DNA from 4 places in the Lysinibacillus sp. FJAT-14222 genome. Region 3 is predicted to be linked to each of the others. Evidence: riboswitches for the same ligand, from Rfam matches in the RefSeq annotation. Region 3 holds a riboswitch; each other region holds the start of a gene.

What was found. A riboswitch is a leader RNA that binds a small molecule or an ion and turns the genes downstream of it on or off. The one in region 3 is predicted to bind S-adenosylmethionine.
Region 1: linked by a shared signal. The riboswitch ahead of AN161_RS04515 (methionine ABC transporter ATP-binding protein) and the one ahead of AN161_RS13350 (bifunctional homocysteine S-methyltransferase/methylenetetrahydrofolate reductase) in region 3 are both predicted to bind S-adenosylmethionine.
Region 2: linked by a shared signal. The riboswitch ahead of AN161_RS27420 (YezD family protein) and the one ahead of AN161_RS13350 (bifunctional homocysteine S-methyltransferase/methylenetetrahydrofolate reductase) in region 3 are both predicted to bind S-adenosylmethionine.
Region 4: linked by a shared signal. The riboswitch ahead of AN161_RS08025 (cyclase family protein) and the one ahead of AN161_RS13350 (bifunctional homocysteine S-methyltransferase/methylenetetrahydrofolate reductase) in region 3 are both predicted to bind S-adenosylmethionine.

The regions. Positions count from the first base shown of each region.
Region 1 covers NZ_LIYL01000010.1:133,057-141,319, forward strand. The annotation lists gene AN161_RS04485 (acetyl-CoA C-acetyltransferase) at 1-597, shown strand, start outside; gene AN161_RS04490 (acyl-CoA dehydrogenase family protein) at 718-2,502, shown strand; gene AN161_RS28535 (hypothetical protein) at 3,180-3,434, shown strand; gene AN161_RS04495 (arsenate reductase family protein) at 3,710-4,066, shown strand; gene gcvH (glycine cleavage system protein GcvH) at 4,147-4,527, shown strand; gene AN161_RS04505 (hypothetical protein) at 4,713-5,054, shown strand; gene AN161_RS04510 (thioredoxin family protein) at 5,070-5,381, shown strand; SAM riboswitch class I at 5,438-5,542, shown strand; gene AN161_RS04515 (methionine ABC transporter ATP-binding protein) at 5,827-6,855, shown strand; gene AN161_RS04520 (methionine ABC transporter permease) at 6,845-7,513, shown strand; gene AN161_RS04525 (MetQ/NlpA family ABC transporter substrate-binding protein) at 7,645-8,263, shown strand, end outside.
Region 2 covers NZ_LIYL01000016.1:53,605-61,867, reverse strand. The annotation lists gene AN161_RS07120 (phosphopantothenoylcysteine decarboxylase) at 34-708, shown strand; gene AN161_RS07115 (TetR/AcrR family transcriptional regulator) at 818-1,411, shown strand; SAM riboswitch class I at 1,812-1,906, shown strand; gene AN161_RS27420 (YezD family protein) at 1,976-2,131, shown strand; gene AN161_RS07110 (flavin reductase family protein) at 2,516-3,004, opposite strand; gene AN161_RS07105 (VOC family protein) at 3,232-4,017, shown strand; gene AN161_RS07100 (cold-shock protein) at 4,094-4,294, opposite strand; gene AN161_RS07095 (formate--tetrahydrofolate ligase) at 4,508-6,187, shown strand; gene AN161_RS30115 (hypothetical protein) at 6,291-6,509, opposite strand; gene AN161_RS07085 (hydantoinase/oxoprolinase family protein) at 6,872-8,263, shown strand, end outside.
Region 3 covers NZ_LIYL01000025.1:52,571-60,833, reverse strand. The annotation lists gene AN161_RS13360 (GNAT family N-acetyltransferase) at 124-624, opposite strand; gene metH (methionine synthase) at 717-4,148, opposite strand; gene AN161_RS13350 (bifunctional homocysteine S-methyltransferase/methylenetetrahydrofolate reductase) at 4,141-5,988, opposite strand; SAM riboswitch class I at 6,081-6,180, opposite strand; gene AN161_RS13345 (protoporphyrinogen oxidase) at 6,306-7,694, opposite strand; gene AN161_RS13340 (globin-coupled sensor protein) at 7,844-8,263, opposite strand, start outside.
Region 4 covers NZ_LIYL01000018.1:47,854-56,116, reverse strand. The annotation lists gene AN161_RS08040 (MFS transporter) at 1-946, shown strand, start outside; gene AN161_RS08035 (SMI1/KNR4 family protein) at 994-1,536, opposite strand; gene AN161_RS08030 (hypothetical protein) at 1,716-2,126, shown strand; SAM riboswitch class I at 2,264-2,370, shown strand; gene AN161_RS08025 (cyclase family protein) at 2,471-3,208, shown strand; gene AN161_RS08020 (DedA family protein) at 3,262-3,858, opposite strand; gene AN161_RS08015 (Cof-type HAD-IIB family hydrolase) at 4,088-4,861, opposite strand; gene AN161_RS08010 (DUF2225 domain-containing protein) at 5,453-6,148, shown strand; gene AN161_RS08005 (hypothetical protein) at 6,173-6,526, shown strand; gene AN161_RS08000 (erythromycin esterase family protein) at 6,708-8,123, shown strand; gene AN161_RS07995 (DUF4272 domain-containing protein) at 8,178-8,263, opposite strand, start outside.

The sequences.
Region 1 (8,263 bases), on a different contig from region 3:
GTGGAGCAGCATTTTGTAGATGATAACAACAAACCACAAGTGAAAAAATTCACTTTTAGCATGGATGAAGGTGTACGTCCAGGTACATCTGTAGAAGGTTTAGCGAAGCTTCGTCCAGCCTTCCATGTAAAGGGTAGTGTTACAGCTGGTAATGCTTCACAAACTTCGGATGGTGCAGCAGCGGTACTTGTGATGGATCGTGAGGAAGCTGAAAAGCAAGGACTTACGCCAATGGCTAAGTTTTTAGGTTTTGCAGTTGGTGGTGTACCTCCTGAGGTGATGGGTATTGGTCCAATCGTGGCAGTACCTAAAGCGCTTGAAATTGCAGGTTTATCAATTGATGACATTGATTTATGGGAAATTAACGAAGCATTTGCGTCACAATCCTTACAGGTCGTACGTCATTTAGGCATCGATCAAAATAAAGTAAATGTCAATGGTGGAGCAATTGCCGTAGGTCACCCACTTGGTGCAACTGGAGCTATTTTAACATTAAAGCTTATTCATGAATTGAAGCGTCAAGGTAAGAAATATGGTGTCGTGACTATGTGTATTGGCGGCGGTATGGGTGCAGCAGGCGTATTTGAAATTCTATGATTTTTGCTAGATCAGCTTGGAGTGCGGCGTTTCCGGTTGCCTCCGAACATAGTACTTCAAGCTTTTCTATATATTGGGGAATAAAGCCATTAATAATAGATGCATAGGGAGGAATTTAGAATGACAGAAAAAACAACGGATTTCATTAAAGGCGGCGGATTTATTATTGAAGATGTGGAATTAGATCGTGTGTTTACACCAGAAGATTTCACAGATGAGCATAAGATGATTGCTAAAACAACAGAAGAGTATGTAGCAAATGAAGTGTTACCAGTCGTTGAAAATTTAGAAAACCATGAATTTGAGCATTCGGTTCGTCTACTAAAAAGTGCAGGTGAGCTCGGCTTACTAAGCGCAGATGTACCTGAAGAATATGAAGGTCTAGGATTAGACAAAGTTTCTTCTGCATTAATCGCAGAAAAAATGTCAGTTGCTGGTGGCTTCTCGATTACGCATGGTGCACATGTAGGTATTGGTTCTTTACCAATCGTACTTTTCGGAAACGAAGAGCAAAAGAAAAAGTATTTACCAAAGCTTGCTTCAGGTGAATTAATTGCTGCTTATGCATTAACGGAGCCAGGTTCAGGTTCTGATGCATTAGGTGCAAAAACGACTGCGAAGTTAAATGATGCAGGTACACATTATATTTTAAATGGTGAAAAGCAATGGATTACAAATGCAGGCTTCGCAGATGTCTTTGTTGTTTATGCAAAAATCGATGGCGATAAGTTCTCAGCGTTTATCGTAGAACGTGCTTTCAACGGCGTTTCGGTTGGCCCAGAAGAGAAGAAAATGGGTATCAAATCTTCATCAACTCGTACATTAGTACTTGAAGATGCAGAAGTACCTGTAGAAAACCTATTAGGTGAAGTGGGACGCGGACACGTTATTGCCTTTAATATTTTAAATATTGGACGTTATAAACTAGGTGTGGGAACAATTGGTGGCTCAAAGCGTGCATTAGAGCTAGCCATTCAATACACAAACCAACGTCAACAATTCAAAACGAAGCTGTCTGATTTCAATTTAACAAAAGAAAAATTATCGACAATGGCTTCACAGTTATATGCTTCAGAGTCATTAAATTATCGTACAGTAGGCTTATTTGAGGATCGTTTAAGCCAGCTAAGCCCAGATGAGCAAAAGCAAGGGAAAGTTATTGCTAGTGCAATTGCTGAGTATGCTATTGAGTGCTCCATTGCTAAAGTCTTTGGTTCTGAGACTTTAGATTACATTGCAGATGAAGCGGTTCAATTACACGGTGGTTACGGCTTTATGGCTGAATATGAAGTAGAACGTATTTATCGTGATTCTCGTATTAATCGTATTTTTGAAGGAACAAATGAAATTAACCGCATGATTGTACCAGGTACATTTATGAAAAAGGCATTAAAAGGTGAATTGCCATTACTACAAGTTGCTCAAAACTTACAACAAGAGCTTCTTATGCTAATGCCTGAGGATGTAGGCACAGAGCCGCTAGTACAGGAAAAATATCTTGTGAAAAATGCGAAGAAAATTGCTGTATTAGCAGCAGGTTTAGCAGCGCAACGCTACGGTGCGAAGCTTGATCAAGAGCAAGAAGTATTGGTGAATATTGCAAATATCGCAAACCAACTATTCGCAATGGAATCAGCTGTATTGCGTACAGAAAAAGCGATTGCTCGTGACGGTGCTGAAAAAGCTCATCAAAAATTACTTTACACTCAAATCTTCTGCCAAGAAGCATTTGCAGAAATTGAAAAAGAAGCAAAAGATACGATTCTTGCTTCAGCAGACGGCGACGCTGCACGCATGACATTATCTGCACTACGTAAGTTAACTCGCAACAATCCATACAACTTAATCACGAAGAAACGCGAAGCTTCTGTTAAATTAATTGAAGCAGAAAAATTTGTAGTTTAATATAGCAGACTTAACCTAGCTATCCGAGATGTGATAGCTAGGTTTTTTCGTTGGAAATAAAAGTATAGCTCTTGCAAAATGAGGGGGGATTTCCGTTCCAGGCTACTCGCTTTGTTGCTGACGCTTCGCATTCGCGCAGATTAAACATTGTTGCTGTCGCTACGCTTTCGCACAAAGCTTCCTGGGGGCGTCCGATGAGCCGCTTGGGCCAACACGATGTTGGTCACGAAGGCGTTATCACAGGACGTGATGTTTTTAGCCTTCGTTCCTCTGCCGGCTCGCTCCAGGGTCTCATCTGTGACGCTGATCCCCAAGGAGTCGCCCAGCCGGCACGAAGATCAACTTATCCACATGACAAATGTTTTAACAAAATGTCATCTAACTTTTGTGTTTTATCGGAGAACTTTTCCGTTTTATCGCCCAACTTTTGAATTTTATCGACTAACTTTCACGTTTTATCGCCCAACTTTTGAATTTTATCGACTAACTTTCACGTTTTATCCCCCAACTTCTGAATTTTATCGACATCCACCTTACAAAGAGCAAAAAAGGATTCATACACAAAACTGTGTGTGAATCCTTTAATTTTATTGTGTCGCCCAGTCGGAACGTAAAACAACTAATTCACATAGCATGTATCCTCTGATATGTCGTTTTATAGCAAAAGGGTTTTGTTTGTGCGAAAGCGAAGGGTAACAACGAATGTACAATTACGTCACTGTTATGATCTATTCAATTATGGTGCGTTGCCAGATTCATTCACTTTTGAAATGCATAAATTTAATAAAAGTTCTACACTATTGCTGATTGTAGTGGAAGGCTACTCGAGTGCTCCTGTCGCTTCGCTTTCGTCGCAGAGCAAAGCTTCCCGCAGTGAAAGCGAGATAGGCGAGACCCTGCACGAAGCGGATGTTTTCTGTGCGAAAGCGTAGTGCTAACGTAGCGGCAGCAAATGTTTTATATGTGCGAAAGTGAAGCGACAGCAACAACAAAGCGGAGGAAGCGGCTCGACGCTCTCCCCCAGGAAACTTTGCTCTGTGCGAAAGCGTAGCGTCAGCAACAAAGCGCCCAGCCGGAACGGAAATCAACCCTATGCTTTGGCATGAAGAGTTTCATTTTGGTTCGTAACGGTTATGATGGTATACTACAGAAAATGAGGGATACACTGAAAATGTAGTTCCTAAAATGATAGTAGAGGAGCCTATAAATGACGATTCAATTTATTCAATATCCGAAATGTACTACTTGTAAAAAAGCTCAAAAATGGCTAGATAACAATGGAATTTCATACGAAGAGGTACACATTGTCGAACAACCGCCTACAAAGGACGAATTAACAAGCTTATGGCAAGCAAGTGAACTACCTTTAAAGAAATTTTTTAATACTTCTGGTATGAAATATCGTGAGCTTGGCTTGAAGGATAAGCTTGCTGAAATGACTGAGGAGGAGCAGCTTGAACTGCTTGCTTCAGATGGTATGTTAATTAAACGTCCGATTGTAACTGATGGAACTAAAGTTACTTTAGGGTTTAAAGAATCAGATTTTGAGCAAGCTTGGAAATAACGCTTTTAATCTTGTTTTTATGGAAGAAGTATGGCACACTGAAAATGAATATATTACATATTTATGGAGGGGTTTTTTGCATGAGCACACCTAAAGACTTACGATACTCTGAAGAGCACGAATGGGTAAAAGTAGAAGATGGTAAAGTACGTATCGGTATTTCTCACTTCGCACAATCTGAACTTGGAGATATCGTTTTCGTTGAACTTCCACAAGTTGGCGATGAAATCAAAACAGACGATCCATTCGGTAGTGTAGAATCTGTAAAAACAGTTTCTGAATTATACGCACCAATCTCAGGTACAGTAGTTGAAGTAAATGCAGATTTAGAAGATAGCCCAGAATTCGTTAATGAATCACCATATGAAAAAGCATGGATGGTCGTTGTAGAGCCTGCTGACGCATCAGAAATTGAAAAACTTATGACAGCAGAGCAATACGAAGAAATGATTGCTGAATAAGACAAGCCATAATAAAAAACGTCGGAAATCACCGGCGTTTTTTATTATCTTCAATCATCCTGCCACTATAACTGGTGAGATGAAGGCAAGTATAGCCTCTTATCAATGGGTGTCTAACATTATCAGCGACAGAGCGTAATTGATATAATGGACTAGAAGGGATATGTCTAAATGGGGGTGGCGTGATGTTCGAGGGAAAATGCTTAATTGTCGAAGGCCGTTCGGATAAGCTTCAAATAGAGCCTATTTTAAGTGAGGATGTTATAATACTTTGTACGAATGGCACAATTGGTGTGCATCAATTAGAAGAGCTACTCGATCCATATGAGAGCTGGGAACTTTATACATTTTTTGATGCAGATACATCGGGTGATAAGCTACGGGCATTAATGGACAGACATTATCCAGAGGCAGAGCATTTACGTACGATGCCAACATATAAAGAAGTTGAGACAACTCCGAGAAAAGTGTTAGCGATGATATTGCTTCGTGCACATTTCTCAATCCATAATGAATATATTTTGTAAGGTTGCGTGAAAAAGATGGAAGAATGGTCAAAAGAGCAGTGGGACGCGGCTGTACAGTCGGGTGAAAAAGCTGCCTTTTATTTATATACGCCTATGTGCGGAACGTGTGCAGTAGCATCGAAAATGATGACGATTATCGAGCAATTACTGCCACAGCTAAAAATGGGCAAAGCAAATATTAATTTTTTAGAGCAAATCGCTTTTGATAATAAAATCGAAAGTGTACCATGTTTACTCGTCTGCGATGGCGGAAAAGTGACAGAAAAAATCTATGCATTCCAATCCGTACCATTTTTATACGAATTATTAAAAAAATCAATTGACTGAATTTTATGAGCATGGTAAAGTAACAAATATATTACTAAAACATTAAATATATCGAACTCTTATGAAGAGCGGCGGAGGGAAGTGCCCTATGAAGCCCGGCAACCATCACAATGTGAAAAGGTGCCAAATCACCCAAAGATTTTATCTTTGAAAGATGAGAGAACGGTTTAGCGTATAAGTTACGTGACCCCTTCTACTTGTCTATAAGTGAAGGGGTTTTTTTAACTTCTTTCAGCGGGTGTCCAAACACCCGCTGAAAGAAGTTAAAGCCTCCGGCGGATGTCATGGAATCGGAAAGGAGTTCTTAGGGGATATTAGCCTAAAACCATCGCATCCATGCGATAACGGCTAATTGACCTGCATCATGCAGGCCTAAGCACAAAGCCGATTCCGGACGCAATTATGCCGAGGCATAATTGATATAAGAAGAAAAGGAGAATTCGCTATGATCCAGCTTCAAAATATTACAAAGAAATACAAAACCGCGAATGGCGAATTAACAGCAGTCAAAGACGTCAACCTTTCTATCAATAAAGGTGAAATTTTTGGCATTATCGGCTATAGTGGCGCTGGTAAAAGTACAATGATTCGTTTGTTAAATGGTTTAGAAAAGCCTACATCTGGTACGGTGACGGTTAACAATCAAGAATTTTCATCCATAAAGGGGCAAAAGCTCAGAGATGCTAGACAAAAGGTTAGTATGATTTTCCAGCATTTCAATTTACTTTGGTCTAGAACTGTTGAAGAAAACATCTCTTTCCCACTAGAAATCGCAGGTGTTCCAAAGGCACAACGTGAAGCACGTGTGAAAGAATTGATCACATTAGTTGGCTTAGAAGGGCGCGCTAAAGCATATCCATCCCAACTATCAGGGGGACAAAAGCAACGTGTAGGTATTGCTCGTGCGCTAGCTAATGATCCAGAGGTATTGTTATGTGATGAGGCAACATCTGCACTCGATCCGGAGACAACAGATGCTATCCTTGATCTCCTTGTCGATATTAACGAACGATTAGGTTTAACGATTGTGTTAATCACACATGAAATGCACGTTATTCGCAAAATTTGTCATCGTGTAGCAGTTATGGAAGCTGGAGAAATTGTAGAACGTGGTGAAGTATTACAAGTATTCCAAGCTCCACAAGCAGCTATTACGAAAAAATTCGTTTCTCAAATTACAGATACGAAGGAAACACAGGAAACTGTGGCACAAATTAAAGCAAATTATCCTAATGGACAACTTGTCAAACTAGTTTTTGTAGGAGAAAAAACAGAGCAACCTGTCATTTCACATCTTGTAAAACAGTTTGATGTGGAAGTAAGTATTGTACATGGTAATATTTCGCAAACGAAAAATGGCGCGTACGGTACACTTGTTGTGCAAATCGATGGCTCAGAGGCGAATGTTGCTGCTGCACTTAGCTACTTAAATACAGTCGAAGTACAAACGGAGGTGATTGCAAATGTTAACTAGTCTTTTTCCGAACGTCGACTGGGAAAAAATGTGGGACGCTACGTATGAAACATTGTACATGACAACAATCTCTACGGTTATCACATTTATACTTGGATTAGTAATTGGGATCTTATTATTTTTAACAAGTCCAAACCAACTATGGGCCAATAAACTTGTTAACTTTTTAACAGGCTCAATCGTTAACATTTTCCGTTCTATTCCATTTATCGTTTTGATTATCTTATTAATTCCATTTACAAAATTTTTACTTGGCACAATTCGTGGAGCAAATGCAGCTTTACCAGCACTAATTATAGGGGCTGCACCATTCTATGCACGAATGGTATTAATTGCCTTACGGGAAATTGATAAAGGTGTTATTGAAGCAGCTCGTTCAATGGGTGCTAAAACGTCAACGATTATTTGGAAAGTATTAATTCCAGAATCATTACCAGCTCTTATTTCTGGTGTTACTGTAACGGCTGTAGCACTTGTTGGCTATACTGCGATGGCAGGTATTATCGGTGCTGGCGGTCTAGGAAACTTAGCCTTTTTAGACGGCTTCCAACGTAATCGCGAAGATGTGACATTAATGGCAACTATTTTAATCTTAATAGTAGTATTTATTATTCAATGGATTGGCGATATGATTACAGCCAAAACAGATAAACGCTAAACAGGCGCTAATAAAATTGTAGTAAAGAAACTTGCTCACAAAAAAAGAGCATCTCGCTACGAACATCTAAGAGGTTATTTCGGTTTTATACCGCTAACATATTTTAATTATAAAAAAGGGAGTGCAATAAAATGAAGAAGTTATTAGCAGGATTATTTTTATCAGTATTAGTACTAGCTTTAGCCGCTTGTGGTGCTGGTAAAAAAGAAGATACAGGCTCAAACGCATCATCTGGTGATACATCAGACAGTAAAGAAAACGTAACATTAACAGTAGGTGCTTCTAATACACCTCATGCGGTTATTCTCGAAAAAGCAAAACCAATTTTAGCTAAAGAAGGTATCGATCTTAAAATTGAAACATATCAAGACTATGTATTACCAAACCAACATTTAGAATCTGGCGAACTTGATGCAAACTATTTCCAACATCTACCTTTCTTAGAGCTTAGCATGAAAGAAAATGGCTATGATTTTGTAAATGCTGGTGCCATTCATATTGAACCAATCGGAATTTACTCTAAAAAATATAAATCTCTTGAGGATCTACCAAAAGGTGCAACAATTTTACTTTCTAGCTCAGTTTCAGACCACGGTCGTATGCTTTCATTATTAGAAGCTAAGGGCTTAATTAAATTGAAAGATGGTATTGATAAAACAGCAGCAGAAATAAAAGATATTGAAGAAAATCCTAAAAACTTCAAATTCGATGCAAATACAGCGCCTGAAATGCTTGTACAAATGTATGAAA
Region 2 (8,263 bases), on a different contig from region 3:
TATTTGTATATTTTTTTAGAAAAAGGTGAGTGTATGGGGACATTACGAGGTAAGACCGTACTCATTACAAGTGGGGGAACACTTGAAAAATGGGATCGTGTGCGTGGGCATACGAATTTATCAAAAGGGTCGATGGGCTGTTATTTAGCTGAGGCGGCACTAGCGGCTGGGGCAAACGTATTGTATATGCATGGTTATTTTGCGCAGCTGCCAACAAACAAAGATAAAATGCGTACCATTCGATTTGAAGGTATAGAAGATTTAGGCGAGAAAGTTCGACATGCTGTTCAGGAAGAAAAGGTGGATATCGTTATTATGGCTGCTGCTGGTTCTGATTGGCTCATTGATAAAGTATATGACCAATCAGGGAATTTAATGGAGGAAGCAGGTAAAATGCCATCTGATGAGCCACCTATTATTCACTTTAAAAAGGCGCCTAAAGTATTAGGTCAAATAAAAGAGTGGCAGCCGAATGTTACTTTAGTAGGCTTTAAACTCGAGGCAACAGATGATGAGGATTTTTTACTGTCCCGCGCACGTCTACGGATGGAGTCGGCCAACGCTCAGTTTATGGTAGCTAATAGCTCACAGTCTTTATATGGAGGAGATGAGCCACACTGGATTGTACCGGCTGAAGGCGAACCAATAAAGATTATGGGCAAGCAAAAAACAGCGAAAGCATTAATGGATTTTTTACAAAATGATTAAAGAGAAAACTGTGTAGGCAAAGATCTGCACAGTTTTTGTTTTATTATTGTTTTAGGTAATGATTTAGATTATTATTTACTAAACGTTAGGTAAAAAATGGAGGGGTCATATGGGTAATTCAGAACAAACATTTAAAAAAATTTTAGAAGTTGCGTACGTTATGTTTTCTGAAAATGGATTTGATAAAACAAGTCTATCCATGATTGCTAAAGAGGTAGGGATATCCAAACCAGCTATCTACTATTATTTTCAATCTAAAGATCAACTAATTGAATATTTGTTTGAAGAAATCTATAAAGAAATTAAACTTGAAATTACATTTAATTATACAGACATTTCGAAGGACAATCTAATACAAAAGCTATTGGAAATTGGCTACATGTCAATTGAGCAACAGGAAAAAGACATACATTTTAATAAAATATTTAATCAATATATGCTGTTAGCTTCCCGAGATGAAAAATATATGAAAAGGCTTTTAGAGCTCCAAGCATGTTTTTTAGACGGCTTTTATGATTTATTGAAATACGCTGTACAAATTGAGGCAATTTGCGATTCAAATATTAAAGCAAAAGCTCATATGCTTGCGATGGTCTACGATAATATCGGCAATTTTATGTTGACTGGAATTGAATTAGATTATAAAGAGATATGGCAGGAAGCTGTAGATAGTGTGTTCAGAGAGCAAAAAGGGAAAATATAGAGAAGCAGCTACAATAGAGGTCTGATTGAATAGATTTTGAGAAATGTAACAAGGTAAAGATAATTCCATAAGGATTTCTAAAAAACATGTTTGCAATAAAATGTCAGTGTAACATTAGTGTAGTGAGTTTTTTTGGATAAATTTTACACTTTTTGAATTAGAAATGAAGTAATGGAATAAAATAATTTCTGTATGTGGGCTAACTAAACAATGGTTAGCCCTTTATTTTTATTTTCATTCAGCAAATGTTTTTTGTAACGACAGCGGCAATTACGCCGAGGCGAAATCGATATTAAAATACTTCTTTTTACTCAATTACATAGTATTCAGCTAGGTTTTGTAATATTTATATTGACAATAGGTTTTCAGAATTATAGAATTATTTCCAAGAAACGTAATATTCCTATCAAAAGAAGTGGAGGGACTTGACCCATAAAGCCTCGGTGATCATTATTGTAGGCGCCAAATCCAACAGAGCTATCTGAGAGATAAGGGGGCTATGAATCAATTTGATGCGTTGGCCTCTTTTGTACAAAAAAGAATGAAAAAGAAGGGGTGAATCGGATGACTCAACAGGCAAAGGTAGATGACAAAAAACTAGAGGCAATTGCAAAGGCAATTCAACATTTAGAATTTGGAGAAGTACACATTACGATTCAAGATGGTGTCATTGTTCAAATTAACAGACTTGAAAAGCAGAGATTTCCACAGAAAAAGTAAACAATATGATGACAGTTGACCAGATCTTTGAGGACCACAAGCAGGATTATTTCCTTCGTTTATTTGTGGCCTTTTTTGTTTAGCGGCTGGCTAAAGGAGCGGGTTACTTGTTCATTGTAGTAGGGTGGTTTTGGTGTTAGTCTGAAAAATAGGGTTGATGATTAGCATATCACCTTCCGTGGGAGAAATAATAAAACTACTGAAAATAGGTATCATATATTTTCAACATTACCCCATCAATTAAATAAAGTTTAAAAACAGTTACTTTTAATTCATAAATTCAAGTATGGCTAAATATTCAGCAATTGTATATGATACAAAAAACAGGATTGATTTCGACGAATCATCCTGTTTTTGCATGTATTCTACTTACTTGAAGATGTTTTATTCATAAAAACTATTAGGGATTTCACCAATATGTCTACGATGATAGAGTAGGGGCTCCTTCTGTGCATTATCAATTTCTATGACCTGCCCAATAAGTATCGTATGATCTCCCGCATCGATTTGCTGAAATGTTTTACATTGTAAAGTGGCTACTGTATCGTGTAAAATCGGAAGACCGTGAACGGAAGTTGACCACTTTGCCTGAGCGAAACGATCCGGTATTTTACTTGAAAATAGCGTACATAAATGCTCCTGATTGCTCGCTAAAATATTGACAGCAAACTTGTCGGCTGCTGTAAAATATGGATGCAGCTGTGATTTTTTATCGAGCGACCATAAAATAAGGAGTGGATCTATGGAGACTGACGCAAAGGAATTGACAGTTATGCCAATAGGTTCATCTGCATCATTACAAGCTGTGACAACCGTAACGCCTGTTGGATAATTACCTAATGCTAATTTAAAAGCTGCTACTCTGTCTGTCATTCTAATCACCTCTTGATATTTTATGTGAATATACCATTGATTTATGGAAATGAAAAACCTTTTTTGATTAACCATCTGCACGGTAGTTATTTCGTCGCGTGCATCTAAAAATAGTCATCACAAAATATAGTAACTCCTTAATAATTGGAATATTCTTAATTTTATTTTAAACCAATAAAACTAACAGGTAAAGTATATAATAGAGTGAAAAAAGAGGGGGTTTAGTCATGACATTATATTTTGACCATCTAGTTCACCAAGTTCAATCACCAGAAAATACACAGGTTTTCTTAAACAAACGCAATATCCATACAGTTAACGGTGGTCAACACACAATGTGGGGGACATACAATTCGTTAAGCTACTTTGGATTAAACTATATAGAGCAAATAGCAATCTATGATCGTGATTTATTTGAAAATGCTGCGAAATTACCTTATTCCCTACATTATACGTTTAAGCGTACTAACGAGCGCTATGGTTTTTCACGAATTGCATTACGTACAAAAAATATTGAGGAAGAGGGACGACGTTTGCGTGCACTTGGCTTTGAAGTGTATGGACCTGACGCTTGTAGTCGCACAAGACCAGATGGCTCCGTGGTAGAATGGAAGCTATTGCATTTTGGGAAACCAGGCCAGGCAATTGATTTTCCCTTTTTGATCGAGTGGGCTGATGCAGATGAGGAACGTGTTGCACAATTAAAGGCAAGTGGCGCCATTGATATGAAACAATCAATAACGATGGAGTCCGTGCAATTTTATGTAAAAGATGTGCAAACTACTATTAAATTATGGCAGGAAGTATTACAACTACCAGAACCTGAGCAACATGCACAGTTTATTTCCTTGCAATTACCAAATATTCGTTTAGATTTTTATGAAGAAGTTGCTGCAACTGCTCTAACGCTAGGTCATTTAAATGAAGGGCCGTTTGGGGTGACACTTAAAGATACTGACAGAATGAAGGAAACGCTAGTTTTTCCAACTGCTTTTTATTGGATCAATCGTTGAAGCTATAGCGCTTAGAAGAAAATTAGGAGCATTTAGAAAAAAGGAGCCGTTCATCCAACGAACAGCTCCTTTGTGTTTATAATTTAACAACATTTGACGCCTGTGGTCCACGATTACCTTCCACTACATCAAATGATACCTTTTGACCTTCTTCAAGTGTACGGAAGCCTTCCTCTTGGATGCCCGTAAAATGTACAAATACATCTTCTCCATCATCACATTCAATAAAGCCGTAACCTTTTTCATTATTGAACCACTTTACGCTTCCCTGTTGCATAAGCATTCGCCTCCAATGCGCTTGAATGTAGAACTAAATCAATTAAGTCGTGACATAACCTGCGAAAATGAGAAAAAATGCATTTTCACTTAGAACATACATGAATTGAGCAAAGTTGTCAATTGATTGTCGAAATGCTTGTATAACTAACTATGATTTATTTCACAATAAAGTCTATAATGGAATTGAACAACATAGAAAGTAGGATGCCAAATGACAACGAAAAATCAACCTTTAACAGATCTAGAAATCGCTAGTCAAGCGGTTATGAAGCCTATTACAGAAATAGCGAAAGCTGCAGGCATTCCAGAGGATGCACTTGAACAGTATGGTCGCTACAAAGCAAAAATTGATCCATTAAAAATTACAGCACGGGGTGAGGACGCAAAGGTTGTATTAGTAACAGCCATTAGTCCAACTCCAGCAGGTGAAGGGAAATCAACTGTAACTGTTGGACTTGCTGACGCACTTCATCAATTGGATAAAAATGTTGCTGTTGCTTTACGTGAGCCATCACTCGGTCCTGTAATGGGTGTAAAAGGTGGCGCAACAGGTGGTGGATATGCACAGGTTGTACCGATGGAAGATATTAATTTGCATTTCACAGGCGACCTGCACGCGATTACGACAGCGAATAATGCATTATCAGCATTTATTGATAATCATATCCACCAAGGAAATGCATTAAACATTGACCCTCGTCGTATTATTTGGAAGCGTGTAATGGATTTAAATGACCGTGCCCTTCGTAAAGTAGTTGTGGGTCTCGGTGGTCCTGTACAAGGGATGCCACGTGAGGACGGCTTCGACATTACCGTTGCATCAGAAATAATGGCAGTCTTCTGTTTAGCTACAAGCATTGAAGATTTACGTGAACGTTTAGCAAGCATCGTGATCGGTTATACATTTGATCGTGAGCCCGTATTCGTACGTGATCTTCAAGTGGAAGGTTCCTTAACATTATTATTAAAAGATGCTTTTAAACCAAACTTAGTTCAAACGCTTGAAGGGACACCTGCCATTATTCACGGTGGACCATTTGCCAACATCGCACATGGTTGTAACTCGATAATGGCGACACAAACTGCACGTAAATTAGCTGATATTGTTGTAACGGAAGCGGGCTTTGGTTCAGATTTAGGTGCTGAAAAATTCATGAACATTAAAGCGCGTAAAGGAGGCTTTAAGCCAAGTGCAGTTGTTATCGTAGCAACGATTCGTGCATTAAAAATGCATGGCGGTGTAGCGAAAACAGAACTAGTTGGCGAAAATGTAGAAGCACTTTTACAAGGGATTGAAAACCTAGAGAAGCATGTGGAGACAATTCGTACATTTGGTGTTGAACCAATTATCGCGTTAAATCGCTTTATTACAGATACAGAGGCTGAGCTTGCAGCAGTATTAAACTGGTGTCAAGAGAAGCATGTACGCATTGCACGTACAAACGTTTGGGAAGAGGGCGGTAAAGGTGGTCTAGCCCTAGCAGAACAAGTGTTAGCTGTACTTGAGGAAGAAAACAATTTCTCACCTTTATATGATGTTTCAGAATCTATTGAGGAAAAAGTACGTACAATCGTGCAAAAAGTATATGGTGGGAAAGATGTGCAATTTACCGACCAAGCGAAAAAGCAAATCACCCAAATCGAAAAATTCGGTTGGGATTCTCTGCCGATTTGTATGGCGAAAACGCAGTATTCTTTATCCGACCAACCAAGTTTACTCGGTCGTCCAGAAGGCTTCACGGTAACAATTCGTGAGGTTATTCCAAAGCTTGGTGCAGGCTTCCTAGTTTGCTTAACTGGGGATATTATGACAATGCCAGGTTTACCAAAAGCACCTGCTGCATTGCGTATGGATGTTGATAATGAAGGGCATGCGGTAGGATTGTTCTAAAAAGAAATACAAGAATACGTAAAAAAAATAAATACAACACAAGCTGTTCCTTTAAATAAAGGGCAGCTTTTTTAAATTTAGTAATAAAGAGTGATCAAACTATTTATGCCCCATATTCAATAAGGAGAAAACTAGCTAACCATAAAAAAATTGCAATTCGAATGATGATATACATTGTATATTCAAAAAAAGAAAGGTTTCTTGCACGCTTTAATTTTTTTAAAAGTCTAACAGAAAAAACTGAGCATAAGAGTAGAACTGCTATAGATATTTGATATACGTTCTCTAACAGGTTTACATTTTCAAACAGGCTTTTCAACAGGATCATCCTCTCATGCTAGAAGATATGAGCTGTCTTGTCTCATTATGATGGTCATTTAGTGGAATAGTAGAATGCTACCGATTCATAAGGATGAAAATGTGTTACAGGCTCTTAGTTAGTCTAAATTGTGATAGTTAGGACTCTGGTTAATAGCTAGAGTCTTTTTCATGTTCTTATAAAGAAAGAGAAGGAACATCAATATACTGATTTTGGGAAAGGGTAGCGGATTGTCACTTTGAATTCTAGTGTCAAATAAAATTTATTTTAAAAATATATTGAATTTTCTTTTTATTTTAAATATAATTTATTTTAATTTAAAAAGAAACGCTGTATCGATAATAGAAACACATAGGGGTGGAAACTTGAAAATAGCAACAGATATTGGCGGTACTTTTACCGATTTAGTGTATACAGATGAAAAGGGAAATCTTCATTTTGACAAGGGGCATACGACTCCGGGCCATTTTGAGGACGGCATACTGAACGTATTAGAACGACATGTAACAGAAGATTCACTGGTCGAATCTTTTATTCATGGTTCTACGGTCATTATTAACACGTTAACAGAAAGAAAAGGAGGCATAGTCGGTTTAATCACGACAAAGGGTTTCCGTGATGTATTAGAAATTGCTCGCGGGAATCGACCCGATTTATACAATTTCAAATATAAAAAACCAACACCTTTTGTAGAGCGCTATTTACGACAAGAAATCGATGAGCGAATCGATTTTAAAGGAAACATTATGAAAGCACTTAATATTGAGGATGTAGGAGAAATAGTAAATAAATTTAAAGAATTAGGTGTAGAAGCAATCGCCATTTCATTAATCCATGGCTACAAAAATCCTAAACATGAAATTCAACTAAAAGAAGAGATAATAAAAATTTGGCCTGAAGTGTATATAACACTTTCGAGCGAAACGATTAAAGAATATAGAGAATACGAAAGAACAAATACCACTGTCTTAAATTCGTATGTTAAACCAATTGCACACGCATATTTAAAAAGTTTAAAAGAAAAGTTAAGTACGATTGACATTACAGAGCATTTAAAAATTATGCAATCCAATGGGGGAACGACCAGTTTCGATAAAGCGATGGAGTTGCCGATCAACCTAGTAGAATCTGGTCCTGTTGCGGGCATGTTCGGAGCTGCTAAATTAGGAGAGCTATTAAATGAATCCAATATTATCGCTTTTGATGTCGGTGGAACGACTGCGAAATGTTCGCTCATTACAAATGGAAAAGTAAATGTAACAACAGATTACTATATTGAAAGAAATGAAAAATTTGCAGGTTATCCTATTAAAACACCTGTCGTGGATATTGTGGAAATCGGTAATGGCGGTGGTTCCATCGCACGAGTAGATCAATTTGGTTCATTAAAAGTCGGCCCAGATTCTGCCGGAGCTAACCCAGGACCTGTCGCATATGGCTTAGGAAATACACAGCCAACTATTACAGACGCTAATGTCTATTTGGGAAGATTGTCACTAGAAAACTTTGATAATCCGGTTTCTATTAACAAAATTGAGGAGGCACTTATTGCTTCGATTGCCAAACCATTTCATGTTACAGCTGAGGAGGCTGCACAAGGAATTTTAGATATTGCGAATTCAAATATGTTAAATGCTCTAAAGCTTATCTCTATTCGTAAAGGATATGATCCAGAGGATTTTACAATGGTTGCCTTTGGTGGCGGTGGTCCACTACATGCTATTAATTTAGCGGAAGAATTGAACATGAAAAAAGTG
Region 3 (8,263 bases):
ACTTTTCGACGTTCCTCACAAAATACTGAATGTCGAGGTCTCACGATTAAATTACTATACTGCTTTATGCAAATAAAATAGAGTTTGTCTTCAGCCTGAAGGATTTGACATGCCATACCCTTTCTATGCTTTTGGTCCAGTTAACTGTAGTTGATAAAATACAAGATCTAGCCACTGTCCAAATTTATAGCCTGCGTTTTTAATTGTACCCGCATATTCAAAGCCTAGTTTTTCATGTACTTTAATACTTCCGATGTTTTCACCATCAATGCCTGCTACTAGTGTTTTCACACCTTGCTCTTCCGCAATTCGAATAAGCTCATGCATTAACTGTGTAGCTATTCCCTTTTGATAATGATCCTTATGCACATACACAGAGTGCTCCATTGTGTACCTATAACCAGGATATGGACGGAACTGACTATATGTTGCAAAGCCGGCTACAGTGCCATTTTCGTCGAAAACCAGCAGTGGATTACCAGTTGCTTGTTGCTCCTTGTACCATTGCCTTTTTTCTTCCAACGACTGTGTTTCATATCGATAAACGGCCTTGCTCGTTAAAATAATGTCATTATAGATGTCTAAAACCTCGGGTAAATCTCTCTCTTCCATTAATCGAATCATCATGCTCACGTCCCAACCATAATAGGGTTTATCACTAAAACTAAACTATCACATTTGATTCATTACATAATGTTATACCACTTTTTTCAACATTACACATTAAAATATCGAGCATCTGGATGTGCAAAGACAATTGCTGAAACAGAAGCTTCTGGCTCCATCATAAAGCCTTCCGTTAAATGAACACCAATGTCCTCTGGTTTTAATAAACCGAACAATTTCTCTTGATCCTCTAAGTTTGGACATGCAGGATAGCCGAATGAGAAGCGCTGTCCTTGATATTTTGCCGCGAAACGATCACGCATTGTAAAATCTGTCGCATCTGGGAAGCCCCACTGGTCACGAATCTCTTGGTGCATACGCTCCGCAAAGCCTTCTGCAAGTTCAAGGGCTGTAGATTGTAATGCATGACTTTCAAGGAATTTCCCTTCCTCTTTTAGCTGACGAGCCTTTGCCATAACCCCTTGTCCTGCCGTTACCACCATTAAGGCAATATAGTCCATTTCATCGCTTTCAACTGTTTTTAGGAAATCTGCAAGACATAAAAACGGTTCAACTTGCTGACGCGGGAAGGTAAATCGTTCAATTTCTGTTTTGCTATCTGCTGGATCATAAACAACTACATCATCCCCATCTGCTTGTGCAGGGAAAAACTGATACATACCTGATGGTTTCAATAGGTCCCTTTGTAAATAATCGTCAACTAAATCTTTTAACTCCGTTGCTCTTGCATCGCCAGCATCAAGTAATTGCTGTACTTGACCCTTTAAACCTAGGTGATGTCCAAGTAATGTCCGCATATTAACATATGGATATAAATGCGAAACAGCATATTCTCTCTTTACATGGCGGCGCACATCTGCTGGTAGAAAGACAGACGCTTCCTTTATTGTGCGTACAGGCTTTATAGTTACTTCTTTTATAGGGCGAGCCGCTCTTTTTTCGTCTGCCTCTAAGCGTTTTTCACGCGATTCCTTAATTTCAGCTAAGAAATCTGCACGTGTATCTGTCCCCATTAACCTATTTGCCTGCTCTAATCCTTGCATCGCATCCTTTGAATAAATGACAGGTCCATTATATTCGCCGGCAATTTTTGTTTCAGTAAAGCGACGGGATAATGCCGCTCCCCCTACTAAAATAGGTACGTCAATACCTGCTTCCTTGAAATCTTGAGCTGTAATAACCATTTGCTGCGCTGATTTTACAAGTAAGCCTGAAAGCCCGATGAAATCTGGCTTTTCCTTGCGAATCGCTTCTATTAACTGGGCAGGTGTTACTTTGATGCCAAGATCAATCACCCTATAGCCATTATTACTTAAAATAATATCAACAAGGTTTTTCCCAATATCATGCACATCGCCTTTTACAGTTGCAAGTACCATCTTCCCCTTGCCAGCACTCTCTTCATCTTTCTCCATAAATTGCTCTAAATGTGCCACCGCTGCCTTCATAACCCCTGCTGATTGTAATACTTCTGCTACGATCAGCTGATTATCGTTAAATAAGCGGCCAACCTCTGCCATTCCATCCATTAATGGTCCATTAATAATAGCAAGCGGTGTTTCGAAAATTTCACGAGCAGCCTCTAAATCTTCAATAAGCCCTTCTTTTGTACCCTCTAAAATATAGTAAGCTAAGCGACCTTCTACTGTTTTCGGAATATCTGCCTCTGTTTTTTCCTTCTTTTTATCACGATAGAAATCCGTGAAGACAGCTAATGTTTCATCATTTGTATGAAAGAGTAAATCATTTGCTAGCTTAATCTCTGCCTCTGGAATCGATGCATAACGTTCTAACTTCTCCGTATTCACAATTGCATAATCTAAACCAGCCTGTGTACAATGATATAAATACACGGCATTCAATACTTCACGACCTACGGGTGGTAATCCGAATGAAATATTACTTACACCAAGCACCGTTAATGTACGAGGCATTTTTTCTTTAATCAGGCGAATTCCTTCCACCGTTTCGAGTGCCGAGCCAATATACTGTTCATCTCCCGTACCTACTGGGAACATTAGTGGATCAAAGATAATATCTTCAGGAGCAATACCCCACTTTTCTGTTAACAATTTATAGGAACGCTCAGCAATCTCTAGCTTGCGATGTCGGTCAACCGCCATACCTTGCTCATCAATCGTACCCACAACTAAAGAGGCACCATATTTTTTCACTAGCGGTAAAACTGCGTCAAAACGCTCTTCGCCATCCTCTAAGTTAATCGAATTAATGATGGTTTTCCCTTGAGAAAACTTAAGTGCTTCCTCAATTACTTTTTCATCTGTTGAGTCAATTACAAGAGGTACTTTTACTTTTTTTACAACCTCCTGCATAAAGCCACGTATATCGGCTAGTTCATCACGGTCAGGATTTGCTAAACAAATATCGATAACATGTGCTCCATTTTTCACCTGAGCACGCGCGATTTCTGCTGCTTCCTCAAACTTCCCATCAATAATTAAATTTTTAAATTTACGAGAGCCGATTACATTTGTCCGTTCTCCAATAAATAATGGACGCATAGAGTCGTCATACACCAATGGCTCGATACCTGATACTACATGACCATGTGTTGCATCTGGTAATTGTCGAGGCTTTTCGTCCTTTAGCACCTCTCGAATAGCAGCAATATGCGCTGGCGTTGTACCACAGCAGCCTCCGACAATATTCAGCCAGCCCTTTTCAGCAAAGCCTTTTAGCTTCCGTGACAATGATTCAGGCGACTCATGATAGCAGCCCTCCTCGTCAGGTAAGCCTGCATTCGGATAACAGCTAATATAGCCTGTTGAAAGCTCTGCTAGTGAACGAATATGATCAGTCATAAACTCTGGCCCAGTCGCACAGTTTAGGCCAACTGACAATGGCTTAATATGCTCGATGGAAATGTAAAAAGCATCAATTGTTTGACCAGCAAGTGTCGTACCCATAGGTTCAATTGTTCCTGATATCATCACAGGTAGCTCTTTTCCAGTTGTTTCAAAAGCACGAGATACACCCAGTGTACCTGCCTTAACATTCAACATATCCTGACTCGTTTCCAACAACAGAACATCGGCTCCAGCTTCGATTAGTGCCTTCGCCTGAACATAAAAGTTTTCCTCTAACTCTTCAAATGTAATACCACCTGTAACTGACAAAGTTTTTGTAGTTGGTCCCATAGCCCCCGCTACAAAACGAGGCCAATCGGACGTTGAAAACTCATCCACTACTTTGCGTGCAATTTCTACAGCGCGTTTATTAATCTCTTCTGCTTTCGTACCAAGATCATATTCATTTAATACAAGTGGAGTACTTCCAAATGTATTTGTACAAATAATATCTGCTCCAGCCTCTAAATATTTTCCATGAATTTTTTCAAGCACATCTGGTCTAGTTAGCACAAGATTTTCATTACAGCCATCATATTCCTCGCCGCCAAAATCCTCTGCTGATAAATTTTCATTTTGTAGCATTGTACCCATTGCGCCATCAAGAATTAAAATTCGTTTTTCTAATTGTTCTTCAATCAAGTGCTTAGCCATTTATACTTACCCCTTTTTTCTGTTCATCCAATTGCTCAATAAATTCCATCAATTCTAGTGTCATATCATAGCGCAAAAATGGTGTGATGAGGTAAATACCATTGAAATATTCCGCTGCTACTTCTACTAACTCCTTGGCAATTGCAATTCCTTCTAGTGTTGCGCGTTCTTTATCATCACCACAAGCCTTCATGCGGGCTAACGCATCATCAGATAGTTTGATGCCCGGCACTTCATGATGTAAGAACTCCGCACTTTTATAGCTCGTTACTGGCATAATGCCTAGATAAATTGGTGTTTCTAAATGCTTTGTCGCCTCGTAAATTTCCACGATTTTTTCCTTTGAATAAACAGGCTGTGAAATAAAATAATCTGCCCCATGCTCAATCTTCTTTTCTAATCGTGCTACAGCTCGGTCTAATACACGTACATTGGGATTAAACGCAGCCGCTACAGAGAAATTCGCCTTTTTACGAAGAGGTTTCCCTGAGAATGATACTCCTTCATTTAACTGTTTTATTAACTGGATTAGCTCCATTGAAGATACGTCATAAACGCTAGTCGCCCCTGGGAAATCGCCTACCTTTGTCGGATCTCCAGTAACTGCTAAAATATCATGAATGCCTAGTGCATTTAATCCCATTAAATGTGATTGAAGACCAATTAAATTACGATCTCGGCATGTTATATGTGTCAACGGGCGTACCCCATGTGTTTCTTTTAGTAAGGCACCCATTGCAACATTACTAATTCTTGGGGATGCAAGTGAATTATCAGCCATCATGACTACATCTGCGCCTGCTTCATATAATTTTTGGGCACCTTCAATAAAGCCTTCAATTTCTAAATGTCTTGGTGTATCTAACTCCACTATAACTGAGCGTTCACGTTTTACTTTTACATGTAATGGCTCATAATTTGGTGGCTCTGCCTCACGTACAACCTCTACTTTTTCTGGCTTCGCGTGCTTTTCCTCTACTGGAGATAGCTCCTCTAAGTATTTTTTCGCCGCGGCAATATGCTTCGGTGTCGTACCACAGCAGCCACCGATTAAACGTACCCCCTGATCTCGAAGCTCTACAGCTGCTCGACCAAAATAATCTGCTTCTGATTCATAAACAACACGGCCATCCTCCAAATCAAGAAGAGATGCGTTCGGATACGTTGACATAAATGCCTTTTCAGGAAGCTCTACACCTTCAAATGCTTGTATAGTATGGTGAGGACCTAAGCGACAGTTAACACCTACGATATCAGCACCTAGCGCTTCAAGTTCATGTAAAGCGTTATTTAAACTCATTCCATTTTGCAAAACTCCTGGTTCATGCATAGAAACTTGAGCAATAATCGGTAATGTTGTTTTAGCTCGTAGCATTGTCAAAGTTGCTGTTAGCTCTTCAAAATCATAATATGTTTCAAGTAAAAGGCCGTCTGGAACTCCTGCAAGTAAAACAGTTGCTTGCTCTTCAACCGTTGCTAAAATTTCCTCTAATGTTGCGTCACTCTTTCGAATACCACGGATCCCCCCAATAGTACCCAAGACAAATTGTCCACCATCTGCCGCTGCTCGTTTGGCAATCGTCATAGCGGCTTCATTAAACTGCTGCACACGTGATTCTAATCCATAGCGGGCTAACTTTATGGCATTAGCTCCGTAAGTGTTCGTTTGAATAATATCGGCTCCAGCTGCTATATATTCTCTATGAATCTTTTCAATTAATTCAGGTCTATGAACATTCATTTCTTCATGACAGTACTCCAAGCCATAGCCGTATAATACTGTACCAATTGCACCATCTGCTGTAAGAACATGCGTTTTTAACTTTTCAAGCAATCCCATAAAACTAGCCTCGCTTCCCTTATCTTTAAAATAAAAAAAGCCTTCTTTCAAAAAAAAAGAAGGCTTTTACGTCGTTTCGTAATTGTTTTTCCTTCTCATCTTCGACACAATGGTCTTCTGGATTTAGCACCTGACAATAAGTTGGTTGCTGAAGCTTCATAGGGCCAGTCCCTCAGCTTCTCTTGATAAGAATGTAGTATGAATTTTTTAAATAATTAAAAGAATCATATCGTTAACGAACGATTGAGTCAAGACTATTTCACTGAACAGAGGATAATTTCCACCTGAAATACTATATTTTGCTTTAAATCAAACAATTACGATAGTTTTCCAGCAAGCTCCTCACCAATTTTTTTACCATTTTGAATACAAGCACCTATGCCTACTCCAAAATAAGAGCATCCCGCTATTGATAGATTTGGATAGTTTTTCTCAAGCTCTTGTACTAGACCTTGCAACGCTTCACGATGTGCCAAGTCATACTTCGGCATTTGGTCGATCCATTTTGTCACATCAACAACAGTTGGTTTTTCCTCAATCCCCAAGCTTTTTCTTACATCCTCTAGGGCAACAGCTGCCAACTCTTCATCTGTCATTAAACGTAATCTCTCATACTCAGGGTTAATGCTCTTATAAAAAAGTCGCACAAGTAATTTCCCTTCTGCTGAGGTGTGCTTCCACTTGCGACTTGTCCAAGTTGCTGCATTACATATAACATCCGAATTATGTGACACAATATAGCCTGTTCCATCTGCAGGTAATCTATTATCGGGTACATCAAATCCTAAATAAATCGTAATTGCGGAGGCAGTATTGAATTGTTCAAAATAGCGGTTCAAAGATTCATCCTGCAATATGCTTTGTACCGATTCATTCGGAAGTGCCAATACAACATGATTTGCTTCAATCATTTTACCGTTTGCTAATGTAACGGAGTATTGATTCTCCTGCTTTTTAACACTAGTAGTGGCAATTCCCTTAATAATTTCTACATCCGTTAATGTTTCTTCAAGTCGATCAATTAGTGATGATAAACCATTTTTAAAGGAAATAAATTTTTTATTTGCAGCTTGCACAAATTGTTCCCTGTTTGCATCGAAACCTTTAATAATACTACCGAAATCATTTTTGTAATCGATTAGATACGGTAAAGTGGAAGCAATTGAAAGTTGATTTAAATCTCCTGAATATACACCTGCAAGTACGGGCGCTATTTGGTTTTGAACAAGCTCCTCGCCTAAATAATACGTTAAAAATTCCCCAATAGAGCTTTCCTTTGTAAACCCTTCATTTGGCATTGTTAAATCCTTTAATGCTGCTTCTTTACCCTCTTGTGAGACAAGTGTGCTTTCCTCAAGAGATTGTAAGTTCATTGGAATACCGAACGTTGAGTCTGCTGGAATGGCATGTAGTTCATTATTTGTGTAAATATACGAAATACCTGTTTCGTTGTACACAAGATTTTGTTCAAATTTAAGTTCCTCTACTAATTCAATAACACCTTTATGACGCGCTACAATGGAATCTGCTCCTGTTTCCAGGATGAAGCCTTGTTCATATGCAGAGTGAAGCTTGCCACCAAGGTATGTATTTTTTTCTACAAGCACAAGCTTTACTTCTAAGTTTTTCTCCTGAACTTGGCGTTGCAAATAATGCATCGTACACAATCCTGTAATTCCGCCACCTAATACAACAACTGTTTTCATATTAAATCGCCCCTATTTTTAGTTCTTTATTCAGTATAAACTTTTTTACCTGAAAATTACGCTAAACCCTTTACAAATTTAGCAAAAATGGAGCTATCCAGCGCATTGGATAGCTCCATTTTTTTCTATGTTCAAATAGCATATATCCTCTAGAGATTTTGTGCAAAGCTAGCTAATTTTTCAGCAGAATTTTTAACCTCATTAAAGGCAATACCTAATTCACTTAGTGTTTCTACTATTGTTTGTATTTCTTTTTCCATCTGGCCATTTTGATCTTTGGCTTCTGTCATAGCTTCCAATATGTTAGTAAATTGCCCTTCCGTTTTTACCATATTTTCCTCACCAGAAGCTACCTTTTCTTGTATATTACTAAGCGATTGAACAAGTTTATCTGTCCGCTCATTTGTTTTATGTAGTAACATCGCTACCGATGTGACAGATTCCTTCGTTTGAATCGATAGTTTTCTCACTTCATCTGCAACAACACTAAAGCCTTTACCCGCTTCTCCAGCACGAGCGGCTTCTATTGCCGCATTTAAAGCCAACAAGTTTGTTTGATTAGCAATATT
Region 4 (8,263 bases), on a different contig from region 3:
CGTTATGGTGCTTTTTATTATCGGTAATTTACTTGCAGCTCTAGCACCCTTATTTTCAATTCTACTAATCGGCCGTGTTATTTCAGCATTAGCACATGGCGTCTTTATGTCTATCGCCTCTGTTATAGCTGCAGATGTTGTGGCACCTAATAGACGAGCAAGTGCAATAGCTATTATGTTCACAGGGTTAACAGTAGCAACTGTGACAGGTGTCCCATTAGGAACTTTTATTGGACAAGTTACTGACTGGCGAATGTCGTTCATTTTCATTGTCGTTATTGGTATTATCGGATTAATTAGTAATGCTCTGCTTGTACCTAGTCAATTATCAAAAGGCAATCCAATATCTATTCGCGATATCTGGAAAGTATTGGGGAACATACGAATGCTATTAATTCTCTTTATTACAGCAATCGGATACGGTGGCGTGTTTGTTGTATACACATACATTTCCCCTATATTAGAACAATATATGGGCTACTCACCTCGGGCAATTGTATTCATCTTAGTTGTATTTGGTATTTGTGTCGCTATCGGCAATACATTAGGTGGTCATTTTGCTAATAGTAATCCTTTACGTTCAATCTTTATTATCTTTATTGGCTTAGCATTAGCATTACTGGGTATCAACTTCTTTTTAGAATCATCGATCATTGGATTAATGATGGTCCTTATGATGGGGCTATTTATGTTTATGAATGTTCCAGGATTACAGCTTTATGCCGTTCAACTTTCAGAAAAATATATACCATCAGCTATCTCAATGGCTTCAGCATTAAATATTTCGGCCTTTAACATTGGCATTTTTCTAGGATCATACATTGGAGGATTCATTATTCGCCACCAATCATTAGCCCACACACCTATATACGGATTCATCTTGGTTATGCTTGCGGCAATGACTACACTTCTATGGTTAATCTTTGATAGAAACAAACAAGGATAAAAGAAAGGAAGCCTTAACCATAACTGAGGCTTCCTTTTTGCTATTTATCATATTTTAAGGAAAGTATCGTCAAAATATGCCTTGAAATTTGGATAAAGATAATCCAATGACGCTTTAATATCAGCACTATCATCAAATAAAATTTCATGTTCAATTTCATATATTGCACAATTTTCTTCATTCGCATTATTTAAATTGATGCAAATAATTTTTCCATACTCTTCATCCCATGAAAAAGGGAGATATCCTAAACTACATAACGATGGATTATACATATCTCTAACGTTATTTAAAGGTTCATCAATACTTTGATTGGGTATTACATCAAAATAATGGTTATAAGTTGAAATAAAAGCTTTATACCACTCAGGAAATTTAAGTCCAAACTCTTTTTCTAAAGCTTGTATATCATCTTCAGTTACTTTAGAAGGGATCAGCTTCCATCTTGACCATTCCCCATCAATATCCGCTAATTTCATCTGGTCTGGAACATCTGGACACATCCATCTGCAAAACCCCTCCTTCGAAACTTGATTATAACGCTCATAGTAAATTTCAAAACCATTCTTAATGTATTCACGAATATTCATCTAAAGAACTCCTTTTTTAAATTGGACAGACTAGCTTTATTGTTTAGAAGCCTAGTCCATGAAGGTACTTATATATAGTCATATTACTTGGGTAACACTTAGTCTGCTTAAGCCATTAACACCGAAAAACATTGTTGTACATAAGATAGGATATCAGCTATAGGATAGGAGGAATTTAGTTGTATTACAATCCTTATCCGTATTTTGTCTATCCAAACTATTATCCAACATGGGCAATGGCACATCAACAAGGCACTAGTCAATTTTCAAGACATCTAGCAATGCCGGCGAACCCGACAAATAGCAATCCATTTCCATCCGTCAATACAAGTAAATTGAAAACTTCTGCAAAACGGATTAAGGTTATTATGCGGCAAGCACAATTACTTACGGATAAAATTGAAGAATCTGAGCAATTTGCACATGATCTTATGGACGCTGCACAGCTGTCAAATAAAACGGAAGTTGAAAAATTAATATCGTCAACGGGTGTCACCATGAAGTTCGAAACTAACTATACACCGGATCGTATTCGTATAATATTTACTGATAGCGACTGTTGTAAACTAACATTAATTTTAAGTTGGTGAAATTCCAACTCTTTTGAATAGGCTCCGAAAGTGTTGAAAATTATTTTTAACCTTGTATCCCTATTGAACTTGTAAACTATAAAAAAATATGCTAAAGTATTTGTAATCATTATTTCTGAAAATTCTTATATTGCTTTTTCTTATCAAGAGAGACGGAGGGATTGGCCCTATGAAGTCTCAGCAACCAGCCTATATAGGTATGGTGCTAATTCCAATTGGCGAAATTTAGCCTTGAAGATGAGAAGACTTACTTTAGTTGCTTTGCACAAGAGTCCTCTTTCTACAAGGAGGGCTCTTTTTTATTGTTGCATCCAAAAATAATTAAAAGAAAGCAGGAAGATATTATGACAAACGAACTTTTACAAGCAATTCAACTATTGAAATCGAAAGAATGGGTAGATTTAACACATACATTTGGTCCTAATTCTCCCCACTTCTTTATGTTTGATGATGCAAAATTTGAAACAGTATTCTCCCATGATGATGGCTTCCTTGCGCAGCAATTTACTTTCCCTGGGCAATATGGAACACATATTGACCCACCTATCCATTTTGTGCGAGATACACGCTATTTAGAGGATTTGGAGCTAAAAGAACTAGTTCTACCACTAATCGTTATCGATAAATCTAAGGAAGCCGAAATTAATAACGACCTCACATTAAGTGTTCAAGATATTCTTGATTTTGAGGCTGAATATGGGGAAATCGAAGCAGGTACCTTCGTTGCGCTGCGTACGGATTGGAGTAAACGTTGGCCAGATAAAGAGGCTTTCAGTAACAAAGATGCGGATGGTAGTAATCATATTCCTGGCTGGGGATTAGAAGCGTTACAATTTTTATTCAACGCACGAAAAGTAAGTGCTATAGGCCACGAAACCTTTGATACGGATTCAGCAGCTGATTTTCGTAAAAATGGTAAGCTAGATGGCGAATATTTTGTGCTTGAGCAAGATACTTACCAAATTGAGCTGATGACAAATTTGGATAAGCTACCTCCAAAAGGCGCTGCTATATTCAATATTGTACCAAAGCCTGAAAAAGCGTCTGGATTCCCTGTTCGTTCATTTGCAATATTGCCTTAAACGATAAAAAGGTCTGGTTCACAACCTGAGTAGGTATTGAATCAGACCTTTTTTTACTTTGGCGAATTCCTTTTTTTGAAAATAAAATAAACGATTAGCATTAGTATTAGGAACAATACTATAAGATAAATACTGTAGCGGGATAAATAGACCCCAACATAACGCCAGTTCTCCCCAAGTACCTTTCCTAAGGTAATAAAAGTAAATGTCCAAATAACTGCTCCCGTATAGGCAAAGAAAGCAAATTTTTTATAAGGATAATTATTGATAGCCGCAATATATGCTGTAAGATGACGCACACCAGGAATAAAATATCCTATTAATAATAATCCCGGCCCTATTTTTGCAAATAATTTTCTAGTAAAGTCAATTTTCTGTTCAGTAATGTGGATTTTTGGACCGTATTTTTGCAATAACGGTAGCCCAAATCTATAGCCTATATAGTAGCTCAGAGTAATTCCCCCTACCGCACCTACCATAGCGCTGATTAAAGCTGGAATATGTGCGAGAGTTTCTTTATATACGCTATATCCTACATATGTTAAAAATATCTCATCGGGAAGTGGCAGCCCAACAATCCCGCCAACTAGGATAAGAATGATGCCAAAATACCCGTAATGTTCTATTAGAGATTGCACGTGATGCGCCATAAATCCTTCCCACCTAAAGCATAATGAATTTCTTTTTACAGATAGCTTTATATTAACTCAAAGTAAACAATATTATGAGTATTATGACTTCAACACAATTTTCTCAGGATTTATTATCACTGCCTTGTAGATTGTATAGATGGAAAAATTATTTCTTTATAAAAACTTTCTCCAATGTTGTATAGTGGTCGATTCATGCTATAAATCTCATTTCTCGGCTACTACTCTATTAAATTATTTGCAGCTCACGTAGAGCATAATCAATCCCGTCCTCAGTTGATTTCTTCGTTACATAATTAGCGACATTTTTTAATGCTTCACTACCGTTACCCATTGCAATACCAAAGCCGACCTGCTCCAGCATATCGATATCATTATCTCCATCGCCAAAAGCAAGTGCTTCTTCAGGACTCAAGTCGAAATAATCTAGTACCGCCTGGACAGCAATAGATTTGGAAACATCCTGTTGCAAAACATTTGTAATATAAGGGTGCCACCTTTTAAATAATAAATGAGGGAATTTTGAAGTATACTTTTTCTCAATATCCTCATCGCCATATAAACACATTAAGTAAACCTCTTGCGTTAAAATATCTTCATTAATATCAGGAAACTCTAGCAAAGATAATGTTTCTTGCATAGCTTTTAATGTCTTTTCTTCTTGGACGTTATTCATCGATAATTGTTCTGTAAAAAATGATAGACTTTGTTTATTGTCTTCAGCAAAAGCCTTAACTGCGTGGACAATTTCCTTTGCAATAGGCATTTTATGTATTACTCGATCTTGATACTTAACATGGGCACCATTAGCTGTAATAAACGTTTCTATGCCTATGTTTCTTAAATCTTGGCACATTGACAAGGGTCTTCCTGTAGCAGCAACAATATGAATTCCTTTGTTTTTTAATTGCTTAATAGCGGTTCTTGTACTTTCTTCAATACGACCATCTTCATAATTAACAAGCGTTCCATCTACGTCAAAAAATACAATTTTATAATCCATCTTTCGCTCCTTATCGTTTTACACAATTTTATTAGGTATATCGATTAGAGGAACCTCACCATAACATGGCCCACTTCGGGTAACACCTGTGACGATGATCTCCAAGAAGTCGCTCAGCCCTACTCCGATCACCCTAATATAAATGTCATTTTCCACTACAGGCGAGTGTTGAGTGACTCCCCTTTGTTTCTTAATAATAATCCTATATTTCCCTAATCAATATACTTGTAATTTTACATTAAGAAACATCTTTATACCAAAATCACGAAATAGGCATTATCGCCTACACATTCAACTTTATAATAAAAACATCAATAATTATTTAAATTTGTACGTTATTTGACAAACTAAAACGAATGTATAACTTGCTTTAACTACACCGATAAATACTATTACGGGTACATATCGAAATTCCAAATAACTAAGAAAATAATGAACATTTTTATTTTAATAATTCTAAAGGAGTATACCAAAGAACATAGAATTGTTAATATAAAGGTAACTAAATTAAACACATTGAACGATACTGTCCATCGTATAAATAGAACAAAAGAAATAATAATCGTTTTTTATGTAAAGGAGTTGATTCTTATGGCATTTAACATTTACTACTATGAAAGTAGTGTGGATTGCAAGTTTTGCAAGAAGCATTTTACCACATATAAAGTACGCCCTAATCGATATAAAATTATCGAAGAACAAACAGACTTCATGCCAGTTTATGAAGGTTTAAACCCGTTATTGTATGAAGTTGCCGTTTGTCCACATTGTGGCTATGCTTACCACAAATCTATGACAAGAACATATGGACCTTTCATGCTTCTTATTGATGAGCTATACATAAAAGAGCTTCAAAAACCAATGGATATGTGCAAGGAACGTACAATCGATGATGCCATTGTAAGCATTAAATTAGCTTATCTTGTATCAAGAGCATCCATGGAAGAGTCACTTCTTATGGCCAATTTCGCTTTAAAAATAGCCTGGCTATATCGCTTAAAAAATGATGAGGAATCGGAAATGCGCTACCTTTTTGCTGCTAGAGATTTTTACAGTAAATCTTTTGCATCCAATCAAGAGGGCGGAGAGAGAATTCAATATTTACATGCAGAATTAAGCCTCCGACTTGGAGATATTGCTGAGGCGAAAAAAGGATTCTCTCGATTAATAGCAGATCGAAATGTTTCCAATAAATATAGAAAACTGGCACGAAATCGATGGGAAAACTATAAATATGATGAGCAACCGAACAACGCAAATAAAACTATAGAAGAAGTCATTAATTGAAGTAAAACGAGGAGAGTAATAATCATGCAACTATTTACCAAAAGGATTGATGTGAGAGAAGAAGATATTTTTTCAGAACTACATCATTTTTTATTGAGAAAAAATAATCGCTACTTAACGAATGATGAGGTAGTTTCATTAACTGGGGTTTCATCTGAGCTACTCTATAAATGGGTAAAAACAGGAAAATTAAAAAAATCGATTTTCCCTAATTTAGGCGCACCCTGTGAGCGTTGCGGACAAGTTACTCAGGCAAAAATCTGTGTTAGTTGCTCATCAACCATCGTTAACACTTTAAAACAAGAGGAAAAGGATCGTGCATGGTTCAATCAAATACAGCAGAATAATCCGAGAGCTAGCACGTATCACTATAAATAAAATAGTTAACATCTCTACAGTGTACATACGCTATAGAGATGTTTTTTTATCTGCCTCCGCTCAAATAATCCAAAATAATGACATCCAACCAAATTTAAACAAAATTTAAACAAACTCCCCTTTTACTTTAAACTTCACTATCTATAATTGACATTAACATATAGCGAAGGACTGATAGAAAGTGACAAAAGGTAAGAATCGTAAGGTTTTATTATCATTAAGTATTGCGTTAGCAACCTTTACAGCGTTCAGCGGAGTATCAAATGCATCGGCAGCAGTTCCAGCGATAGAAGAACGTGTAGCTTTGGAGAACTATTTAGAAGTAAAGCAAGCCCGCACATCCAATGAAACACTTCAAGATTGGAAAAAGTGGACAAACGATCATGCTTACAGCTTAACATCTATTCAACCTGAAGCAATTAGTCAACAAAACATTCCATCTACTAAATTTGAAGATTTAGAGATGCTAAAGCCTTTATTGCATGATAAGCGCATCGTTTTTTTAGGGGAAAGTTCACATGGCGCAGCAGAATTTAGCCTAGCGAAAACACGTTTAATTCAATTTTTACACCAAGAAATGGGCTACAATGTCCTAGCCTTCGAAAGCGGTATGGGAAATGCCATGAATGCGCAAGGACAAATTGATAAACAAACAGCGCAACAAACGATGAAGGATGCTATTTTTGGTGTATGGTGGTCAAAAGAAACACTGCCGTTATTTGAGTATGCTAAAAAAACACAGAAAACTGATAAACCATTAAAATTGGCAGGCTTTGATATTCAACAGCAAGGTGCGTTCACGAATGGTGAGTGGCTGCAAAATAGTCAGCTTGCTAAACAGTTCAGTGAAGTAGAAGAGCAACTTGTAGACTGGAGCTTCGGTACGGATCTAAAAGGCTACCAAAAGGCGAAACCAAGCATTATCGAAGTGTATAAACAAGTAAAATCTCAAGTTCAGCTAAAAGAAAAAGAGTTAAAAGCAGCTTATCCGAGCGAGCCTCATATTGTAAAGCTTATGGAACGTACTTTAGCTGACCGTATCCGTTTAGCAGACGAATATGTAGAACTATCAATTCAATCAAATATAGAACCATATAACCCTGAGCTTTTTTTTAAGACAATGGAATGGCGTGACCAAGCAATGATGGAAAACCTACTATGGTTAGCAGAGGAGATTTATCCAACTGAAAAATTTATCGTCTGGGCACATAATGACCATATTCGCAAAGCACAATCCGAAGTAATGGTTTCTTATCCGGTAAAATTGATGGGTGAACTTCTACCGGATATTTACAAGAAATATAGCTATGTGCTTGGTCTTTATATGGCTAGTGGCGAAACTGCAAACAATTCTAAAGAACCTATAGCCGTTTTACCGCCAGTAAAAGGATCAATCGAGGATATTCTTTCATCAACAAATAAACCATACACATTTATTGACTTACGAAACCGTCAAAATGAACGAGGAAACTCATGGATGTTTGAGCCACGTTTATCGTATAGTTGGGGAGTCAGACAGGAAAGTCTTGTTCCACGAGATCAATATGATGGCCTTCTGCTGATTGATAAAGTAAGTAAACCACATTATATAAAATAAGAATATAAAAATGCAAACTAGTTTTTCTTCTAGTTTGCTATTTTTCTTTTATGTTCAAGTATCCATCGAAATTGTATCCCATTCTTCATTGCGATGCCCTATCATCCAGAACAAGCCCCTCCGTCTTTCCATAATGATAC